2 regions of the Exiguobacterium sp. UBA6309 genome follow, and region 1 is predicted to be linked to the other one. Evidence: a T-box and tRNA genes for the amino acid it is inferred to sense, from the RefSeq annotation. Region 1 holds a T-box; the other holds one or more tRNA genes.

The links. The T-box of region 1 lies ahead of alaS (alanine--tRNA ligase). A T-box ahead of a tRNA ligase gene usually reads a tRNA of that ligase, here a tRNA-Ala.
Region 2: it encodes a tRNA-Ala, which carries the amino acid that the T-box ahead of alaS (alanine--tRNA ligase) is inferred to sense. The anticodon was not compared.

What each region holds. Positions count from the first base shown of each region.
Region 1 covers NZ_DJTL01000025.1:23,809-34,313, reverse strand. The annotation lists gene mnmA (tRNA 2-thiouridine(34) synthase MnmA) at 1-448, shown strand, start outside; gene B3M90_RS06715 (tetratricopeptide repeat protein) at 462-1,127, shown strand; gene B3M90_RS06710 (VOC family protein) at 1,172-1,720, opposite strand; gene B3M90_RS06705 (ATP-dependent RecD-like DNA helicase) at 1,837-4,062, shown strand; T-box leader at 4,105-4,315, shown strand; gene alaS (alanine--tRNA ligase) at 4,373-7,015, shown strand; gene B3M90_RS06695 (IreB family regulatory phosphoprotein) at 7,050-7,319, shown strand; gene ruvX (Holliday junction resolvase RuvX) at 7,316-7,738, shown strand; gene B3M90_RS06685 (DUF1292 domain-containing protein) at 7,753-8,040, shown strand; gene B3M90_RS06680 (DUF1292 domain-containing protein) at 8,027-8,320, shown strand; gene mltG (endolytic transglycosylase MltG) at 8,399-9,547, shown strand; gene B3M90_RS06670 (O-methyltransferase) at 9,619-10,257, shown strand; gene udk (uridine kinase) at 10,274-10,505, shown strand, end outside.
Region 2 covers NZ_DJTL01000037.1:54,270-64,774, forward strand. The annotation lists gene B3M90_RS13125 (S8 family serine peptidase) at 1-1,992, opposite strand, end outside; tRNA gene B3M90_RS13130 (tRNA-Ala) at 2,215-2,290, opposite strand; gene tatC (twin-arginine translocase subunit TatC) at 2,395-3,174, opposite strand; gene B3M90_RS13140 (twin-arginine translocase TatA/TatE family subunit) at 3,182-3,379, opposite strand; gene B3M90_RS13145 (redox-sensing transcriptional repressor Rex) at 3,379-4,038, opposite strand; gene B3M90_RS13150 (ATP-binding cassette domain-containing protein) at 4,206-6,107, shown strand; gene B3M90_RS13155 (hypothetical protein) at 6,089-6,529, shown strand; gene B3M90_RS13160 (flavin reductase family protein) at 6,675-7,268, opposite strand; gene B3M90_RS13165 (DoxX family protein) at 7,288-7,686, opposite strand; gene B3M90_RS13170 (winged helix-turn-helix transcriptional regulator) at 7,870-8,190, shown strand; gene B3M90_RS13175 (flavodoxin) at 8,297-8,752, shown strand; gene B3M90_RS13180 (haloacid dehalogenase type II) at 8,810-9,481, shown strand; gene B3M90_RS13185 (hypothetical protein) at 9,528-10,097, opposite strand; gene tsaD (tRNA (adenosine(37)-N6)-threonylcarbamoyltransferase complex transferase subunit TsaD) at 10,126-10,505, opposite strand, start outside.

The sequences.
Region 1 (10,505 bases):
GCGGACGCTTGACGGCAACGTCATGGGTCGTCACGATGGATTGATGTACTATACGATGGGGCAACGCCACGGGCTTGGTATCGGTGGAGACGGAGAACCTTGGTTCGTCGTCGGAAAAAACCTAAAAGAGAACATTCTCTATGTCGATCAAGGATTCCATAACGAATTATTGTATTCGGAAGGATTACTTGCTTCAGATGTCAGTTGGACATCAGAACGTCCAGTCGGTGAGACATTCCGTTGCACAGCAAAATTCCGTTACCGTCAACAAGACACAGCCGTCACGGTTCGTGTCCTTGAAGATGGACTCGATGTTTCGTTTGACGAACGTCAACGGGCGATCACACCAGGACAAGCGGTCGTGTTCTATGATGGAGACATCTGCCTCGGTGGTGCGACGATCGATGCAGCCTATAAAGCAGGCGAACGCCTCGCTTATCTAGCGTAAGGAGCAAAAGAAGATGAACTATAATGAAGTAGGGTTCCGGCATCTAGAAGCTGGAAATTATGAATTAGCAGCGCAAGCTTTTAATGATGCGATCGAACAAAACCCAAAAGATCCGACAGCATACGTCAATCTTGGAACATTACTGCAATCGATGAACGACGCTGATCGTGCCCTTCGTTTTTATGACCGGGCACTGATGATCGATAATACGTTCGCGAGTGCCTATTATGCGAAAGGTGCTCTGTTCTTTGCTGCCGATCAACTCGTCGAAGCAGAGGAATCATTGCGCGCAGCCTTATTATATGGACTTGATGACGCTGATCTCCATTTCATGCTAGGGATGACGTATCAAAAACTCGGTGATCCAGTACGCGGCTTACCTCGTTTACAACGCGCGTCAGAACTAAACGGTGTCGATATCGAGATCGCATTCCAATACGGACTTGCCTTAGCGCAAAACGAGAAGTTGGAAGAAGCGGTCGAGATGTTCGAGCATGTCTTGATGCTGGACGAAACGCATACAGATGCACGCTATAACTATGCGATCGCCCTTGCCTTCCTCGGTCAACAGGAAGCGTGTTACGCAGAACTTGAAGCCGTTCTTGCCTATCAGCCGGAACACGCCCTTGCACGAGATGCGAAAGCGAAGATGGATGCGTTATTAAAACAAGCAGACTGATTCAAAAAAGACGATTCCAAATGGAGTCGTCTTTTTTACGCTATTTAATTCCCGACTTCACGAATGACGCGAAGTGGAGGTCCGGAAAAGTCTTCATAGGCTTCATCCATGTTTTTCGTATACAGTTCGATGACGTTATTTTCTGTATCCTTGAAATAAGCAGAATGCTCTTTTTGATTCGATGTCTCCTGTTCGTCCCATTCTCTGAGCTTCACGGTAATCGATGCTTCCCGCAATTGATTCAAGGCTTGTTGGAACTCGTCCTTCTCAACGTAAAAGGCACAATGAACATGGACACCACCTTCATCGTACAACGTGTCCCATTCGGACACTGGTAAGTGTTTGACGGTCCGTTCTTCCATCGTGAAGTCCCGTTTCAGCCACAGACCGAGTCGAGTGTTACCGCCGATGTAAAGCCACGTTGCCCAAACCCCGTCTTGTTTAGATTGTTCTTTACTTGGTTCCGCATCCTCAGGAGCCCATTGCTCGACGATCGGAATGCCAAGTGTCCCATTCCAAAAACCGACCGCACGGTCCATATCCTCGACTTCAAGTACTAATTCACACAATCCTGCAATCGGTAAACGTGCCATCCTTAAACTCCTCCTCTTAACGAAATGGTTCACGGTATCTTTCCCTGATTTAAAATCCGGTAAACGAATGCTATGATGAAAGCAGCGAATGAAAAAGAGAGAAAGAAGGTGGAGTGATGGAGCACCCCCATCAAGTCGTCGGGCGCGTCAAACGTGTGCTCTTTTCTTCTGAAGAAGAAGCACACTCCATTGTATTGGTCGCCGTCAAAGAAAAGAACTTTGATTTAAAAGAAACCGAGCTCGTCATTACGGGTACAGGAGTCGGAATCGAACTCGGAGGAACGTATCAAGCATTCGGCCGTCTCATTGATCATCCTCGCTTCGGAAAACAACTGAAGGCGGAGCTGATTCGCCGATCGGTTCCGATGACCAAACATGCGACGATCCGCTTCTTGACGAATGGTTCGTTCACCGGCATTGGTCCGAAGACAGCGAAAAATATCGTCGATGCTCTTGGAGAAGAGGCAGTGGATCTCATCTTAAAGGATGAACGGGTACTGAATCAGGTGCCTGGGTTAAAACAAAAACAAGCCGACATCATCTTGAATCGACTCGCGACGCTATACGGTGTCGATCAGTTGATGCTGTTTCTAGCGCCATTTGATGTCACACCGAAGCTGGCGGCAAAGATTTATGCTGCTTATGAAGGGGACGCGATGGCGCGAATACGAGAGAATCCATATTCCTTGATGTATGAAGTGAATGGGATTGGTTTTAAGATAGCCGATCATATCGCCGCGCACCTCGGACTCGTCGGATTACATCCGGAACGCGTCGCTGCTTCGATCATGCACATATTAGAACAAGAAGCGGGCGAGGGACATGCCTTCGCGACGGTCGACTCGCTGTTGCAACGGGCACCCCGTCTGCTAGGGGAAGATCCGGGAGAGCGGCTGGAACAAGCGATCGAACTGTTGCTCGCTGAAGATAAGGTCAAGCTTGAAGAAGGTTGCTTGTATTTACCGACGATCTTTTATGCGGAAGTCCGCGCGGCGAAGGAACTCGCGCGGGTCATGGCGAACGGAGCGGAACAAGAAGTCGATGTCGCGACGATCCTTGAAGCAATCGGGCACCTCGAAGAACAGTTCGGCATGGAATATGCCGCGCAACAGCGAGAAGCGATTGAGTTAGCGGTCAAAGCGCCGCTGATGGTCTTGACTGGTGGACCGGGTACCGGTAAGACGACTGTCATCAAGGGAATTTTGCATGCGTTGCAAGAAATTCATGACTGGCCGCTTGAGAAGAGTCGCGTCAAGACAGGAGAGGTCTATCCATACGTCCTTGTTGCACCGACGGGACGTGCCGCTAAACGTCTGTCGGAAGCAACGGACGTGCCGGCGATGACGATTCACCGTCTATTGAAGTATGATGGAACGAACTTTCAACTGAATGAGGATCAGCCGATCACGGGAAAAGTACTGATCATCGATGAATCGTCGATGATTGATATCTACTTGTTATCGAGTTTGCTTCGCGCCGTCCCGAATGGCATGAAGATCTTGTTCGTCGGTGACCGCGATCAATTGCCATCCGTCGGTCCAGGACAGGTGCTGGCAGACTTGATGGATACGGAAGGAATTCCCGTCGTCCGTTTGAGCGTCGTCCATCGTCAAGCAGAAGATTCTTCGATATTGCGTCTTGCGCACGATTTGAAGAACCGGACGACGTCTGCTGATTTGTTATCACCACTTGCGGATCGCCGCTTCTATACTGCGTCTCCGCAAGAGACGTTACGGGGCATCTCGGCCTTCGCGGAAAAAGCACTCGCAAAAGGCTACTCGAAATTCGATGTCCAGGTCCTCGCGCCGACCTACCGGGGTCAGGTCGGGATCGACGAATTGAATGTCGCCTTGCAACGCGTCTATAACCCGGAGGAACCGAAGAAACGGGAAGTCAAACAAGGAACGCGGATTTACCGGACCGGGGACAAGATTCTCCAGCTCGTCAACAATGCGGAAGAAAACGTCTATAACGGAGATATCGGCGAAATCGTCAATATCTTCTTCGCTAAAGAGAATGTCGATAAAGTCGATAAAATCATCGCCCGGTTCGATCAGACGGAGGTCGAGTACAACCGGAGTGATTGGGATCAATTCACGCACGCCTATGCGATTACGATCCACAAAGCGCAAGGATCCGAGTTTCCGATCGTCTTGATGCCGGTCTATTTCACGGGGGCATTCAAGCATTCCCGAAACTTGATTTATACGGCGGTCACCCGTGCGAAGTCGAGTTTGTTATTGTTCGGCGACCCACGAGCGTTTCATAAAGCGTCGCAAGAAGAGGAGCCGCGGCGCCGAACACGATTGATCGAACGACTCGGTGGGGTGACAAAGACTTGACGGATGCTGTTCGATAGGTAATAATCACGATAGATGAATGGACGTAACACGTTGATGGAAGATAAGTAAAAGGAAAACTCGAGTCCAGAGAGAAGTGAGTCTGCTGCAATCACTTTCTCGAGTCCCTTTGAAGCTCCTTCCGGAGTCAGGTGTAAACACCTGCGGGTCATCCCCGTTATCAGATGTTCGAGGTAGGCAATAGGTTGCTTACGAACGAGGGTGGTACCACGGAAGCGATGCTTTCGTCCCTTTTCAGGGATGAAAGCATCGCTTTTTTGCGTCCAAATAAAACCAATGGAGGTAACTGTTCATGAAAGCTCTAAAACCATTAACGGGTGCACAAATCCGTCAGATGTATCTTGATTTCTTCCAAAGCAAAGGGCATGCGATCGAACCGAGTGCTTCACTCGTGCCGGTCGAGGATCCATCGCTCTTGTGGATCAACTCGGGTGTTGCAACACTCAAGAAATATTTTGATGGTCGTGTCATTCCTGATAATCCACGTATCGTCAACGCACAAAAATCAATCCGGACGAACGATATCGAAAACGTCGGGAAAACAGCGCGTCACCATACGTTCTTCGAGATGCTTGGAAACTTCTCTGTCGGTGATTATTTCCGTGAAGATGCAATCAAATGGGGTTGGGAACTCTTGACGAGTGATGACTGGTACGGTCTTGACCCAGAACGTCTTTCGGTCACGATTCATCCGGAAGATGATGCAGCGCGTCAAATCTGGCTTGAACTCGGTGTACCGGCTGAGCGGATCATTCCGCTTGAAGATAACTTCTGGGAAATCGGTGAAGGTCCATCTGGTCCGAATACGGAAATCTTCTTCGATCGTGGTCCAGCTTTCGGAGACGATCCGAACGATTCAGAACTTTATCCAGGTGGCGAAAACGAACGCTATCTCGAGATCTGGAATATCGTCTTCAGTCAGTACAACCACGACGGACACGGCAACTACACGGAACTTCCGCGTAAAAACATCGATACTGGGATGGGACTCGAACGGATGGCGTGTGTCATGCAGGACGTGCCGACGAACTTCGATACGGATCTGTTCATGCCGATCATTCATAAGACAGAAGAAATCAGCGGTAAAATCTACCGTGATGATTCGAAACTCGATGTAGCATTCAAAGTCATCGCAGACCACATCCGTACTGTGTCATTCGCGATTGGTGATGGTGCTCTTCCTTCGAATGAAGGACGTGGATATGTCCTTCGTCGTTTACTACGCCGTGCGGTTCGTTATGCGAAAATGCTTGGGATCGAACGTCCGTTCATGTATGAACTCGTTGATACGGTCGGGAACGTCATGATTGACTTCTACCCACAAGTTCCGGAAAAAGCGGACTTCATCAAACGCGTCATTAAAAACGAAGAAGAACGTTTCCATGAGACGCTTCATGACGGTCTTGCAATCTTGAACACGGTCGCTCAGACGTCTAAGGCGAACGGTGAGCATGTCATCAGTGGTGAAGATGCGTTCCGTCTGTATGACACGTATGGTTTCCCACTCGAATTGACAGTCGAGTATGCGGAAGATCATCAGATGTCTGTTGATGAAGAAGGCTTCAAACAAGCGATGGACGCACAACGTCAACGTGCGCGGGCAGCACGTGAAGAGAGCGGTTCGATGCAACAACAATCGGAAGTCCTCTCGACACTAAAAGATAAAAGTACGTTCGTCGGCTATACCGACCTTAAGGCGGATGCAAAAATCATCGCATTGTTGCATGATGGAGAACGAGTCACAGAAGTGGCTGCTGGTGAAGAAGCGCAAGTCATTCTCGATATCACGCCGTTCTACGCTGAAAGTGGTGGTGAAGTCGCGGATACAGGAACAATCGAAGGCAAAGACTTCGTTCTTGATGTCAAAGATGTTCAAAAGGCGCCAAACGGTCAAAACTTGCATACGGTCATCGTCCGTACAGGAATCGCAACGGAAGCGGCGGATGTCGTTGCAAACGTCGAAGCAGCAGAACGTAAAGCCGTCACGAAAAACCATACAGCAACACACTTGCTTCATAAAGCATTGAAAGACACGCTCGGAACACACGTCAACCAAGCGGGATCACTCGTTTCTCCAGAACGTCTCCGCTTCGACTTCTCACACTTCGGTGCAGTGACACAAGAAGAGTTGACAAAAATCGAACAAGACGTCAACCAAGCGATCTGGGCATCATTACCGGTTGATATCGAAGAGATGAACATCGCTGATGCAAAAGCAAAAGGCGCGATGGCATTGTTCGGTGAGAAGTACGGGGAAACGGTCCGTGTCGTCTCAGCAGGCACATACTCGATTGAATTGTGTGGCGGAATCCACGTCGGAAACACTGCAGAGATCGGTCTGTTCAAGATCGTCTCAGAGTCTGGGATCGGTGCAGGTACACGCCGGATCGAAGCCGTGACAGGTGCAGGCGCGTATCGTGTGATGAATCAACACTTAGAAACACTCGAACAAGCAGCAGCTGTCTTGAAAACGAAAACGACGGAAGTTCCAGTTCGTATCGAAGCACTGCAACAACAACTTCGTGAGACGGAACGGGCGAACGAATCGTTGCAAGCAAAACTTGCGAACATCGAAGCTGCTTCACTAAAGGACGATGTTGAGGAAATCAACGGCGTACGTGTGCTTGCGAAACGTGTCGACGTCTCAGATATGGATGCCCTTCGCGGTATGATGGATGAGTTGAAGAGCTCACTCGGATCAGCAATCATTGTTCTCGGTAGTGCGCAAGGTGAGAAAGTCAATCTCGTCGCAAGCGTTTCAAAAGATTTAATCGACCAAGGCTATCATGCTGGTAAATTGATCAAGGAAGTCGCAACACGCTGCGGTGGTGGCGGTGGCGGTCGCCCTGACATGGCTCAAGCTGGTGGGAAAGATGCGTCGAAATTAGAAGAAGCACTCGCGTACGCTTCACAATACGTGCAATCACTGGCATAATAGAAACGTAGTGTATATGAAAGAGGTGATGAACGTGAGTCAGATGGATCAAACGATGAAATTCAACTTTCCAGAAGACGATAACAAAGCAGCGACACGGGATGTGTTGTTGACGGTCTATCATGCTTTAGAAGAAAAAGGATATCATCCGATCAACCAAATCGTCGGCTATCTCCTATCTGGAGATCCTGCTTACATTCCTCGTCATAATGACGCACGTAACTTAATTCGTAAGATTGAACGTGACGAATTGCTCGAAGAACTCGTGAAATCTTATTTGGCGGAGAGTGGAAATTCAAAATGAAACGTGCAATGGGACTAGACGTCGGTTCGAAGACGATCGGGGTAGCGGTCAGTGACTTGATGGGCTGGACGGCGCAAGGTGTCGAGACGGTCAAGTGGACGGAACCGGATTACCCAGAAGCCTTCAAACGGCTCGATGTCATCATGGAGACATACAATGTCGAAATCCTAGTCATTGGTCTTCCGAAAAACATGAACGGTTCCATCGGTCCCCGTGCGGAGGCGAGTGAAGCCTTTGCGAAGGAAATCGAACAGCATACTGGGCTTGAAGTCGTCTTCATGGATGAACGGTTGACGACGATGCAAGCAGAACGGATGCTGATCGATGCCGATGTCAGCCGCAAGAAACGAAAACAAGTCATCGATAAGATGGCTGCCGTCATGATCCTGCAATCGTATTTGGATCGGGCGAATCGATGAAGGGGGAGAAACCGATGGCTGAAGAAAAACGTCAGTATCTCTTTCCAGATGAAGAGGGCGGCGAACATCTTTTCGAAGAATGGTACCGTTACTCGAGTGAACGGACAGGAAAAACCTATCTATTTCTTGAAATGATCGGTAACCCTGACGAAGGAGCGGATGATCTAATCATCTGTGAGATCGATGAATATGGAGAAGGCGAAGATGATTTTGAATTGAGCCTGATCGATGAAAATGATGAGCAAACTTGGGATGAACTCGAGCTTGCGTTAAAGGAGCGGATCACTGATGCAACAGAATGAGCCAACACGTTACGTAATTCCGGACGGCGAAGGAAATGATTTCGAATTCGTAGAACGTCTGCGTTATGAAAGCCCACGTTCGAGCAAGACATACATCTTCCTCGAGCCAATCGGAGCAGATTATGACGAAGCAGAAGAAGTCGACATCTTCGTTTACGAACTCGACGAATACGGTGATGGAGACAACGACTTCAACCTCGTACCAATCGACGAAGACGATACAGCGACTTGGGATGAAATCGAAGAAGTCTTTAACACGCTCGAAGATCAGTTAGACTAACCCGACTCATGACAGGTGACGTCGTAAGAGACTTTCTCTTACGGTGTCACCTTGTTTTAAGAGAAGAAGGAGGAACCGATGGAGAACGAATGGAAGCAAAATGCTGAAATCGAAAAAAGGCGACGCCGGACATCACGCCGGATCACGCTAATCATCCTTTCTGTATTGTTGACGATTTTTCTAGTTGCCAGTGCGGTCGTCTATGTCTTTTTGAAAAATGCGCTTGAACCAGTCGATGAAACAGCGACGAAATCCGTCAAAGTCGAAATTCCTTTAGGCGCAGGAACGAGTACGATCGCTTCCTTACTAAAGGAAAAAGACTTAATCGCAAACGAGACGATTTTCCGTTATTACGTCCGTTATAAGAATGAATCGTCATTCCAGGCGGGTACATATACCCTGTCACAAGCCATGTCCCCGGATGAAATCATCAATGAATTGAAAACGGGAACGGTCATGAAGGCAGCGGATGTGAAAATCACGTTACCTGAAGGCATCACGATGGATCGTCAAATTGATTTAATCGCGAAAGCGACGAAGTTCAAAGAAGAGACGATTCGTAAAGAATTGACGGATGCGATGTTCATCGATGCCATGATTGAAAAATATCCGATGCTGACGGATGAAGTGAAGAAGAATGGCATCTTGTACGCACTTGAAGGATATCTCTTCCCAGCAACGTATGAGTTCGATAAAGGAAAAAGCATTGATCAAATCGTCGAGACGATGCTCGACGAGACAGAAAAAGTCTACGATGAAAATGAGGATGCCATTCGAAAGTCAGGCATGACCTTCCATGAAGTGCTCAGTCTCGGTTCAATGGTCGAGCGTGAAGCCGCGACACCGAAGGATCGTCGTGAAATCGCAGGCGTCTTCAAAAACCGTTTAGATGATGGCATGAAACTTCAGTCGGACCCGACGGTTTGGTATGGCACTGGCGAGAATACGGCCTTGACGACGCTGAAGGATCTTGAGAATAACTCGAAGTACAATACGTATAAGTACGAAGGAATTCCGATTGGTCCGATTTCAACGGTCAGTAAGGATTCCGTATTAGCTGTCTTGAACCCGAATAAAACAAAATATGTCTATTTCTTCGCCCGTCCACCAAGTGATACACATCCACGAGGACAGATTCTTTACGAAGAGACATATGAAGAACATCAACGAAACGTCGTTAAGTATAAACCGGAATGGGTGGAATACGAAGCGAGTAAAGAGCAATGAGCAACGGGTTGGGTTGAAGCGGGAAGTTCGCTTCAAGTCAGCCTGTTTATGCGGAAGAGGGAGTGAATGGCGTGAAGGATTTCACGACCTATGTCGAATCGATGATTCATCCTCGTGATGCCCTACTAGAAGAAATGGAGCGTTATGCGGAAGAACATCATATACCGATCATCGAGTTGACCGGTTCCGAAGTCTTATTGTCGCTCCTGCGATTACAGCAACCGAAGCGTATTCTAGAAGTCGGAACAGCAATTGGTTATAGTGCGATCCGGATGGCACGTGCGTTACCGGATGCGCGTATTACGACAATCGAACGGAATGCAAAGCGGTATGAAGAAGCAAAAACCTTCATCGCCCGGTCAGATGTGGCGGATCGGATTGACATCATTTTTGGTGATGCAGTAGAATTAGCCGAAACGCTTGAAGACCAGTTTGATGCAGTCTTCATCGATGCAGCTAAAGGACAGTATAAAAAATTCTTTGCGGGATATGGGCGACTCATTCCAGAGGGCGGCGTGCTTTATACGGACAATCTCTTCTTACACGGAGATGTCCTTGAGCCTGACCCGAAGACGTTCGATCGAAGAAGACGTCGGCTCGTGCGTCTCGTCAAAGAATTCACGGTCTGGATGATGGAACAAGAACAATATGATACGACGATTTTTCCACTCGGTGACGGTGTATCCGTCAGTCGGAAAAAGTCGAAATGATGGAGGAACGAATGACATGCAAAAACCGGTAGTAATAGGCGTAGCGGGCGGAACGGGTTCAGGGAAGACGACGGTGGCACGTTCACTTGTCGATGCGTTCCCAAGCGAATCAATCGTCATGATTGAACAGGACGCATACTATAAAGACCAAAGTGAATTATCAATGGAAGAGCGATATCAGACAAACTATGATCATCCATTTGCTTTCGATAATGGTCTTTTGATCGAACACATTCAAGCGCTCCGCG
Region 2 (10,505 bases), on a different contig from region 1:
CTTCATCGCAGCACGAAGATCCATCAGTCCAGCTCCCTCACGACGTGGGGAGTAGAAGTTGCCTGTTTTCAGTTCTGCGTTGTATTTTCCTTGATCGAGTTGCGGACGCGATGTATTCATCAAGATGTTTTTGGCGAGTTTAACGCGTGTTGCACCAGTGACTTTGAAGTCCTTCGCAATCCGTTGCATGACGAGTGCTGTTCCACCAGCGACGTGTGGTGCTGCCATCGATGTACCGCTCATGACGCCATACTCGTTATCATTAAGCGTCGAATAGATTTTCCCACCTGGTGCCGTGATTTCTGGCTTGAAGTCAAGGCTTGGCGTGACACCCCATGACGTGAAGTCAGACATTTGTCCTGCGACCGGGTTATCGGTTGAGACCGCTTTTCCGTCAAATGTCACTGCGATTGCCTTGCCTTCTTTTGCTTTTGCTTCGAGATCATTCCCGTCCGCGATGCTAAGCGTGACGAGTGGAATCGTCGGATTGTTGAGCGCCATGCTGACGTAATCCCCGTGATCGACTCGACCGCGGACGATGACACCTGCTGCCCCTTGCTTCTCAGCTTCTGCTTGGATCATACCGTAGTTGAAACCACCGTTACGCACGACGAAGACGACTTTCCCTTTGACGTCTTTACCTTCATAGTTCGAAGCTTGACCGTCACCGACATACACGACATCCTTCTTCTCTTTATCGAAGACGGCAATCGGATTCGGCGAATCTTGTTTTTGGTATGCCAAATAACCGGCATCCTGACCGTCGATCGTCAGCGCCATGCCTTCAAGCGTCAATTTCGTATTTTCGAGTGACGCGACTTGGAGCGCCTGGCTCGTCAATCCTGGTGCACCAACGACACCGATATCCGGGTTTGCTGTATATGGATTACCCGCACCATGACCTGCAAACGCCGAGTTACCAGCAGAGATCGCACACAAGATACCGTTGTTCATCGCGTTGACGATTGCGCGTTGTTCTGGAGCATCTGAATTGACGAACGATGCCGTCGAACCGAGACTCATGTTGATGACATCGGCTCCGAGTGCAATCGCATCATCGATCGCTTTAATGTAGATATCGCTGAATGTCGATGGCATTCCTGGATCGTTTCCGAAGACTTTCATCGCGAGGAGCTGTGTTTCCGGCGCGACCCCTTTGATACCACCGTTTGCTTCATCGCCGTTTGCTCCGACCGTACCTGCGACGTGCATCCCGTGCATCGATGCCCCCGCACCTAAGTCACGGATTTCGCTGTCGTGATCGGCATAGTTATAGCCGTACGGTACTTTTTCCGTGAAATACTTTCCTTTTAAACCTTTTGTTTCTTTCGCACTATCGACCTTCGAAGAGGTTAAATCCACCTTTGTCTCTGGACTCAAGACCATGTCTTTGTGCGATGGATCAATCCCCGTATCGATGACCGCGACGACGGTTCCTTCCCCTTTAAAGCCATAGTCCTGCCACGTTTCCTTCGCATTGACCATGTCCTTGCTGTACAGCATGTCTGGCTTGGCACCTTTATCGACGGTTGGGCGCGCATATTCGTGCGCGATATGTACACTTTTGACTCCTTCGAGTTGTTTGATATCTTCGATGTCACCGAACTTCACTTCACCACTGAATCCATTGATGACGGTTGTGAAGCTTTCTTTATATGTAACAGGAATCGCCTTTTTAGCGATAGCTGACTTGACTGATTTTTGGACGCTGACGAGTCGATCCTTGATCGATTCCTTTTCGGCATTGCTCAATGTGCTATACCGCTTGTTTTGAGATTGGGCGATTTGAATCGCCGGTTTTTGTTCCATCTCGATGACGACTCGGACTTTATCCGATTGTTTGTAGTTCTTTTCTTGTCCCGATTTCTTCAGTGAGAGCGCCTGCGGTTTTTGACCCGTCGCTTTGTCTTGCGAGGACAGTGCACCTTGCGCACTGACTAGATTGGAAGACGTCATTAAGACGGCTGCCATAAGTGCAATCTTCTTCTTCATGCGTTCGTTTCCCCTTTTCTGTAAAACCATAGTAGTAATACTAATAAAACAGTTTAACGAAAATTCTGTATTTTTAGTTTAATGAAGTTAATGGAAATAAACAATTTATATTTGTCTATTTTTTTAATTTTTTTCTTTTTGGTGACATTTTATATTTGGAAGGAATTTAACTGGGAACATAAAAAAACTCCTCGAGCACTCGAGGAGTTGAACGTATGAACTTGGTGGAGACTATCGGGATCGAACCGACGACCTTTTGGCTGCCAGCCAAACGCTCTCCCAGCTGAGCTAAGCCCCCATGAATTATCTTTAGTATACGCATCGCTAACTGCTTTATCAATATAAACATAACGCTTTCATAAAAAAGAATTCCTCCCGAAATGGCTGGAAGGAATTCACGATTCATTTATTCAATTCACGCATCAAATCCGCCTGTCGTTCAAGCTCTGCCTGTTGCTCGAGGATCAAGACCTTTTTATACGTCCGCGCGGAAATCAAGATACTGATTTCATAGAGAACGAACAACGGCACTGAGATCATCAAGTGTGACGTCACGTCCGGCGGTGCGATCAATGCCGCAACGACGAACAGCGCGAAATACGCATATTTTCGATTCTTTCGCATGAAATATGGCGTCACAAGACCAAGGCGTGTCAGGAACATCGTCACGACCGGCAATTGGAAGAGAAGACCAAACGGCATCGTCAACCGGATCAAGAAACTGAAGTAGTTTTCGACCCCGATGACTTGCTCGATCCCCAATTCTTTCCCGAGATCCGTTGAGACTTCGAGCAAGAAGGGAAGCAACCAGAAATACGAGAAGGCTACACCAGCCAAAAATAGAAAGAAGATGACTGGAATATACGTCAGTGTTGCTTTTTGTTCCTTTTCATAAAGCCCTGGTCGGACGAATGCCCACAGTTGATACATCCAGAACGGTGACGCTAAAATCAGCGCGATGATGAACGCAAGATTCAAATACAACATTAAAGGATCGGCGACGTTGAAGGCATTTAATCCGATACCGAGCTCTTTTAAGTCCGCTTGCAGAAAACGGACGAGCGGTCGAACGAGCGGAAATGCGACAGCGAACAGGACGACGACGATGAGGAGCGACCAGACAATCCGCTTACGCAGTTCGTCTAGGTGCGACGTCATGCTTTGTTCTTGATCAACCGTCATGATTCAATCACTTCTCTTTCGGTTCGTCCTTTTTATCGTCGTCCATGATGCCGTTCGTGGCATTCTTGAACTCTTTCAATGTTTGACCGGCAGCACGACCGAATTCCGGCAACTTCTTCGGTCCGAAGATGATCAACGCGACGACAGCAATTAATCCGATACTCGCAGGTCCGATACCTAACGTGAGCGGGATAAGGTTTTCCATTATGATTTCACTCCTTCAGCTGATTGCGAATAATGCTTCATGAAATAAACTAACGACTGCAACTCGATCGATAAATCGATGTGATGAACCCGAACGCTCGCTGGCACGTTCAACCGTGCAGGCGTGAAGTTCAGAATGCCTGTCACACCATACTCGACTAACTCATCCGCTACTGACTGTGCGAACTGGGATGGAACCGTCAAGATGGCGACATCGACCTGATTCGCTTCGATTTGTTCTTTCATGTCCGAAACATGATAGATTGGAACGTCATGCGTCGTTGTTCCGACCTTCTCTTCGTCCGCATCAAACGCAACGACTATCCGAGTACTATTATTCTTTAAAAAGTTATAATTTGCAAACGCTGTTCCGAGATGACCGACCCCAATCAAGGCAACATTCGTCACCTCATCTTGATTCAAGGTTTTCCGGAAAAACGTTAAGAGATGTTGAACGTTATATCCATACCCCTTCTTCCCTAGTGCCCCAAAGTAGGAAAAATCGCGACGAATCGTTGCTGAATCAACCTTCACCGCCTCGCTTAACTCAGCAGAAGAGACGCGGAGCTTGCCTGAATTGTATAAACTTTGGATGAAGCGATAATATAGCGGCAACCGTTTTGCTGTCGCTTGTGGAATTTTTGTGTCTGATCCATTCATCCTGCAGTTCCCCCTTCGGCCACATCCATCGTGGCACCCAAATCTTTGCAAAAAGCTTTCTACTCTCCTTGATTGTAAACCACTTCACATAGAGTCACAAATAATATATTCCGCAGGACCTCGCGCTTTTGTTCGTGATAGACTAAAGGGTGGAAGGATGGATGGAAATGATACTCTTACAAGTCAACCAACTCTCGAAATCATTCGGCGTCGAGCCGATTTTAGAAAATATCAAATTGGAAGTACAAGAGCGCGACCGAATTGCGCTCGTCGGTCGAAATGGTGCCGGTAAATCAACCTTGCTCAAAATCATCGCTGGTGAACTCAGTCATGACTCGGGCGATATCATGAAAGGTAAAGATGTCAAAATCGGCTATCTCGCGCAAGACAGTGGTCTCGAATCGAATGAGACGATCTGGAACGAGATGCTGACCGTCTTTGAACATCTGCAAGAACAAGAACGGACACTGCGCCGGATGGAAATCGAGATGGGCATGGAGCACATCTTGAACGACCCGGTCGCTTACGATCGACTTCTGAAGACGTACGATCAAGCACAACATGACTTCTCAGAAGCAGGTGGTTATCAGTTCGAAGCGAATATTCGCTCCGTCCTGCACGGCATGCGCTTTTATCCAGACGATTACTCACGCCGGATCCAGACATTGTCCGGAGGTCAACGGACACGGCTCGCCTTAGCGAAGATGCTCCTGCAAGCACCAGAGCTTCTCATTCTCGATGAACCGACGAACCATCTGGATATCGATACGCTCGCTTGGCTTGAAAGTTACCTCGGTGGTTATCGTGGTGCCGTTCTGATCGTCTCGCACGATCGGTACTTCCTCGATCAAGTCGTCAATGTCGTCTATGAGCTCTCTCGTAATGTCTGTCGTAAGTTCACTGGGAACTATACGAAGTACCTCGAGCAAAAAGCGGCATTGTACGATCAAGAAATGAAACAGTTCGAACAGCAGCAAGAAGAAATCGCGAAGATGCAGGATTTCATTCAACGAAACATCGCTCGGGCGACAACGACAAAGCGTGCTCAAAGCGTTCGAAAACGGCTCGAGAAGGTCGACCGGCTCGACCGACCAGATGGAGATGAACGCAGTACGGTCCTCTCCTTCCCAATCGAAAAACAGAGCGGGAATGACGTTCTTCAAGTCAATCAATTGGCAATCGGTTACGAAGAAGCTGTCTCAAAAGACATCACGTTCCGCTTGCAACGCGGCGAATCACTGGCACTCGTCGGACCGAACGGAATCGGGAAGTCGACGCTCTTAAAAGTCCTCGTCGGTCGTTTACGTCCTCTCTTCGGTGATTTCCGTTTTGGCACCGGCGTCTCGATCGGGTATTACGATCAAGAGCAAGCAGAACTCAATGACCGGAATCGTGTCATCGATGAGATTTGGAACGAATGGCCACTGATGCGCGAACAAGAAGTCCGTTCTGTGCTCGGACAATTCCTGTTCAGCGGCGACGATGTCTTCAAGATTGTCCATGAATTGTCCGGTGGCGAACGCGGACGTCTCGCGCTCGCAAAACTGAAACTCCGGAAGACTAACGTCCTCATCCTTGACGAGCCAACGAACCACTTGGATCTGGATTCGAAGATGGTCCTTGAGAACGCTCTCGTCGACTATGAAGGTACGCTACTCTTCGTTTCCCATGACCGGTACTTCATCGATCGGATCGCGACACGCGTCATCGAGATGAGTGAAGCTGGTGTGACAGAATACCTCGGCGATTATTCGTACTACACAGAGAAGAAGGCTGAACAAGAAGAAATCGCTCGCCTTGAAGCCGAAGAGGCAAAAGCGGCAAAAGTCACGGCATCGAAGACGATCGACAAAGAAGCACAGAAAGAAGAAAAAAAACGCCGTCAGCAAATCGAACAACTCGAACAAGATATTGAACGGCTCGAACAGCGTTCAGCGGAAATCGAACAGTTGCTTTGCGAACCGGAAGTTTTTAATGATATTCCAAAAGCGACAGCGTTATCTGCGGAACGAGACCAGATCGATGTCGATCTACTTGAATTGATGGAACGATGGGAGAACCAACACTGATGCGAACGAAAAGCTTTTTCATCAACCTGATTCAAGGACTGTTATCCGGTATTCTTTATTTCGTTCCGATGTATGCGGACTACGTGTCCGCCTTCATCCGCCCGGATGCCTTTAATGCTGCTCTTCCTTTGTTCCTTCTGATTTCTTGCATGATCGGACTTGTCATCCAGACATGGAGCGGTCTTCTCGTCAGTCTACTCTCTGGACTATGTTGTACGCTTCTAACGACACAACTGTTCGTCGAACTCAATGATCCATTGATCATATCCTATTATGGTAGCGTCACTCCCTTGACTGCCTTTTTGATCAGTTGTGTCGGGGTTTGGGCGCTGGCAATCATTTTTTATTTGCTCGATGGTTATCAGTATAGTAAACGTCACGGACTCGAAGGTTCTTCAAACGAAATCGATCCACAACCTTGAAGTCCGATCGATGAACTAGATACGCGATATGAAAAAAGGAGTGGAGATTCCGGTAGCTAGACCGGTCTCACCACTCCTTTTTATTTAAATCGAAACGTTCGTCGTCAACATGGATCGTACACTGAATCAAGCATTCACACTTCTATCATTTTGTCGGTCGAGCAATCGTAAACGTCTTCCCGATCGTCGCATAATCATTTCCTGCTAAGCGAGCGACAGCCTTCAATCCTGCCGCATCGATCCGGAACGACTCGACGAGTTCATCCGCGACGTGATAGCGCAGTACTTCCCCGATCAAAAGATCGGCACCTTCTAGCTCGACATGTTGTGTTAAGCGCATCTCGAACCGGATTTTCGCTTCCGCGATTCCGGGCACGTCGATTGCATCGCTATCGACGAGCGTTAAATCCGTCCGTTCGAGTTCACTTTCACCGTAAGCGAGTGGCGCAGCCGTCTCATTGACAGCGTCGACGATTTCTTCGCTGACGATATGGATGACATAGCTTTGTTTTGCTAGGATATTACGTGCCGTATCCTTTTGTCCCTGATCCGTCCGTTGTACGGCAATCACCAGTTGTGGCGGACTACTTGATGCGACCGTAAAGAAGGAAAAGGGGGCGGCGTTGACCGTCCCGTCTTCCCCTAGCGTCGTCACGAAGGCAATCGGACGCGGAATGATGCTTCCGATCAGTAATTTATAATTGTCTTTTGCGCTAAGCGTTGATGCCTCGAACTTCATGAATGACCCACCTTTTTCCTCACCCGATGAGTGCAGCGAGTGAATAGTCTCCAGCACCGATCATCGCCACTCCAAGGGCGATAACGATCAATGCCATGTTGTATTCGTACCCGTTCTGCGTCACCCAGTAACCATTCGCACCGTGTACTTTAACGATCGCGACAAGCATCGAACCGATGATGAGGATTGCAGCGATCCAGAGGAATACCCCGCTTGCAAACAATAATCCACCGATTAATTCAGCAAGACCCGCTGTAATCGCGAGTGCTTTTCCTGGCTTCATGCCAATTGATTCGAACCAACCGCCTGTTCCAGCGATGCCGTGTCCACCAAACCAACCAAATAATTTTTGTGTACCGTGTGCAGCAAATGTTAAACCGATGATTAAACGAATGATTAAAAGTCCTGTATCCATCATTTCTCTCTTCTCCTTTTACCTAATGTTTTTAAGTTACTTTAAGTAACTCGATAAACAGACTATATCTTATCACTTACTAAAAGTAAATAGAATTGTTTTAGTTCTTTTTGTTACATTAAGTAAAATGATTCGATTTTTTTAGCAGAAGCGGGTATACTACAACTATAGAAAGGATGAGTGCTGATGGAAGAAGTCGCAATCCAAACGGCTCTTTGTCCCAAAGTCGAACATGCCTTTGAAATCTTAGGTAAGAAATGGACAGGTCTGATTTTACGTCACTTGTTGACGAAGACATGTCGTTTCAATGAGATTCAAGATGCCATCCCCGAATTATCAGGTCGCATGCTCACGGAACGTATGAAGGAGCTCGAAGCGGAAGGCATCGTCATCCGGACTGTCATTCCCGATCGTCCGATTAAGATTCAATACAGTTTGACCGACAAAGGGCATCAACTCGAACCGGTCATTCGTTCCATTGAGGAATGGGCCGAACTACAAGACTAATGTATGAAAAAGCATCTTCTTCGGAAGGTGTTTTTTTATATGATATTTTGACATTGATAATCATTATCAATTAAAGTAAAGAAGTACAGCGAAAGGAGGAACATGCATGCAGATTGCAATTGGATTCGTCAGCATGTCCGGTAATACGGAAGATATCGTCTCGATCATTCAACGTGAGCTCGAGCAACACGATGTCAACGTGACGATCACAGAACTGGATCAATTCGTCGGGGAGGATCTATCACGTTTTGATGGTCTACTACTCGGCTCATATACATGGGGAGACGGTGATTTACCGTATGAAGCAGAAGATTTCGTCGAGGAGCTACGGAAACAATTTTTAGACGGGATGCCGGCTGCTGCTTTTGGTTCGGGGGATCTTGATTATCCGAAGTACTGCGCAGCCGTTGATTTGATTGAAGACGCATTAAAAGAAGCTGGGGCGACCATCGTCACGAATGGCTTGAGGATTGAGTTTGATCCGAACACACCGGAGAAACAAGCCGCTTGTCGCGCGTTCGCACAGACGTTTCATCGCTTTTTGCAGCAGGTCCATTCATAAGTATCGTTTGAATCCGTCATGTAAGGGAATTCTTAAAACAGACTCTATGAAAGTGAGATGAATGTTTTTATGACGATTCAAGCACTCGTCTTTGACGTCTACGGTACATTATTCGATGTCCATTCCGTCAAAGAGCAAGCAGAGGAGCTGTATCCGGGACACGGAGAAGCGATCAGTAAACGCTGGCGAGAGAAACAACTGGAGTACTCCTTCTTGCGACAATTGAACGGACAATATGTGCCGTTCAGCCAAGTGACACAAGATGCCCTCCGTTATACGTTACTCGAACTGAAGCTCCATGTGACCGAGGAACAAATCACGACTTTAATGGAGACGTACCTGACACTTGATGTGTACCCAGAAGTTAGCTCTGTTCTCGAGACGATGGCGCATAAACGTTTGGTCGTCTTCTCGAATGGTTCCCATGATATGCTCGATCCGTTGATCGAACAGTCAGGTTTAGCCGATCGGTTCGAACATCTCGTCAGTGTTGATGACATCAAACACTATAAACCAGCACCTGCTTCTTATATGCATGCGTTGAACACACTCGGTTTAAAACGCGAGGAGATCCTCTTTATGTCCTCGAACGGTTGGGACATCACCGGGGCAAAGAGTTTCGGCTTCAAAACGGCATGGATCAATCGAAACGGACTTCCGGTCGAAGAATTAAATCTTGATCCGGATCGCATCTATGATGACTTGACCGGTATCACTGAATGGCAATGAACGAACAACAGCGGACTCCTTTTTAGGAATCCGCTGTTTTAATGGATTAGTAATTGGAAAGACGTGAGTAGCCCTTCTTGAATAGATCGAGTTTCAGCCCGCCCTCTTTTTCGATGAAGAAGAGGTATTCGTTTTGATCCGTATCTTTATAAAAGACCTTAAATAACGTCACAGTTCGTTTTTTATTGTTTTCAACAGCTGTCACCTCGTGCTTCGAGATCACTTCTGCTTGGACTTGTTCCGCATCCATCTTTTGAATCATCGGTTCGAATGACTTCTTCTCTTGATCCGTCACTGGTGTTCCGGGAGCAATCATGAAATAATCATCACTCGCCTTGTTCGTTAAACCGTACTTCCGATCGACGATGACGACGTTACTGAGCTTCCCATTGATTGTCTGATCAAAAGCGTACAACTTTTGAATCCGGGTTTTTTCCCCTTCTGCTCGTCCGATTTCGTAAAGTGGACGTTGTTTCGTGTTCGTCTCGACCGCTTTTTTATCGGGTACGAGTTCTTCCTTATAGGCGACTTGGTATGCGTTGACGATTTCTCGGACCTGAAGTCCAATCGCGACGATGACCAGTACCGCTAACAATGCGATGATGACTTTTTTCATTCCATTTCCCCCAAGTTGTTCGGATTCCTTACTTTAAATCTAGCCCAGGTTCTGCATTCATGGCAAGTGTCGAATAGCGTAACGCGCGATATGGATGAATCGCAGCCGCTCCGATCATCGCCGCATTGTCTCCACACAAGTGCATCGGCGGAATGACGAGATCGATTCCTTCCTTCGCACACGTTGCTTCGAGACCGTTACGTAATCCTTTATTAGCGGCGACGCCACCAGCAAGCAGCAGTTGACGTCCCCCTTTATCCTTCACGGCACGGATCGCCTTCGTCACGAGTACTTCGACGACGCTCGCTTGGAAACTCGCAGCTAAATCTTCCGGGATGATCACTTCTCCCCGTTGCTCAGCGTTATGCACGGCATTGATGACCGCTGACTTTAAACCGCTGAAGCTAA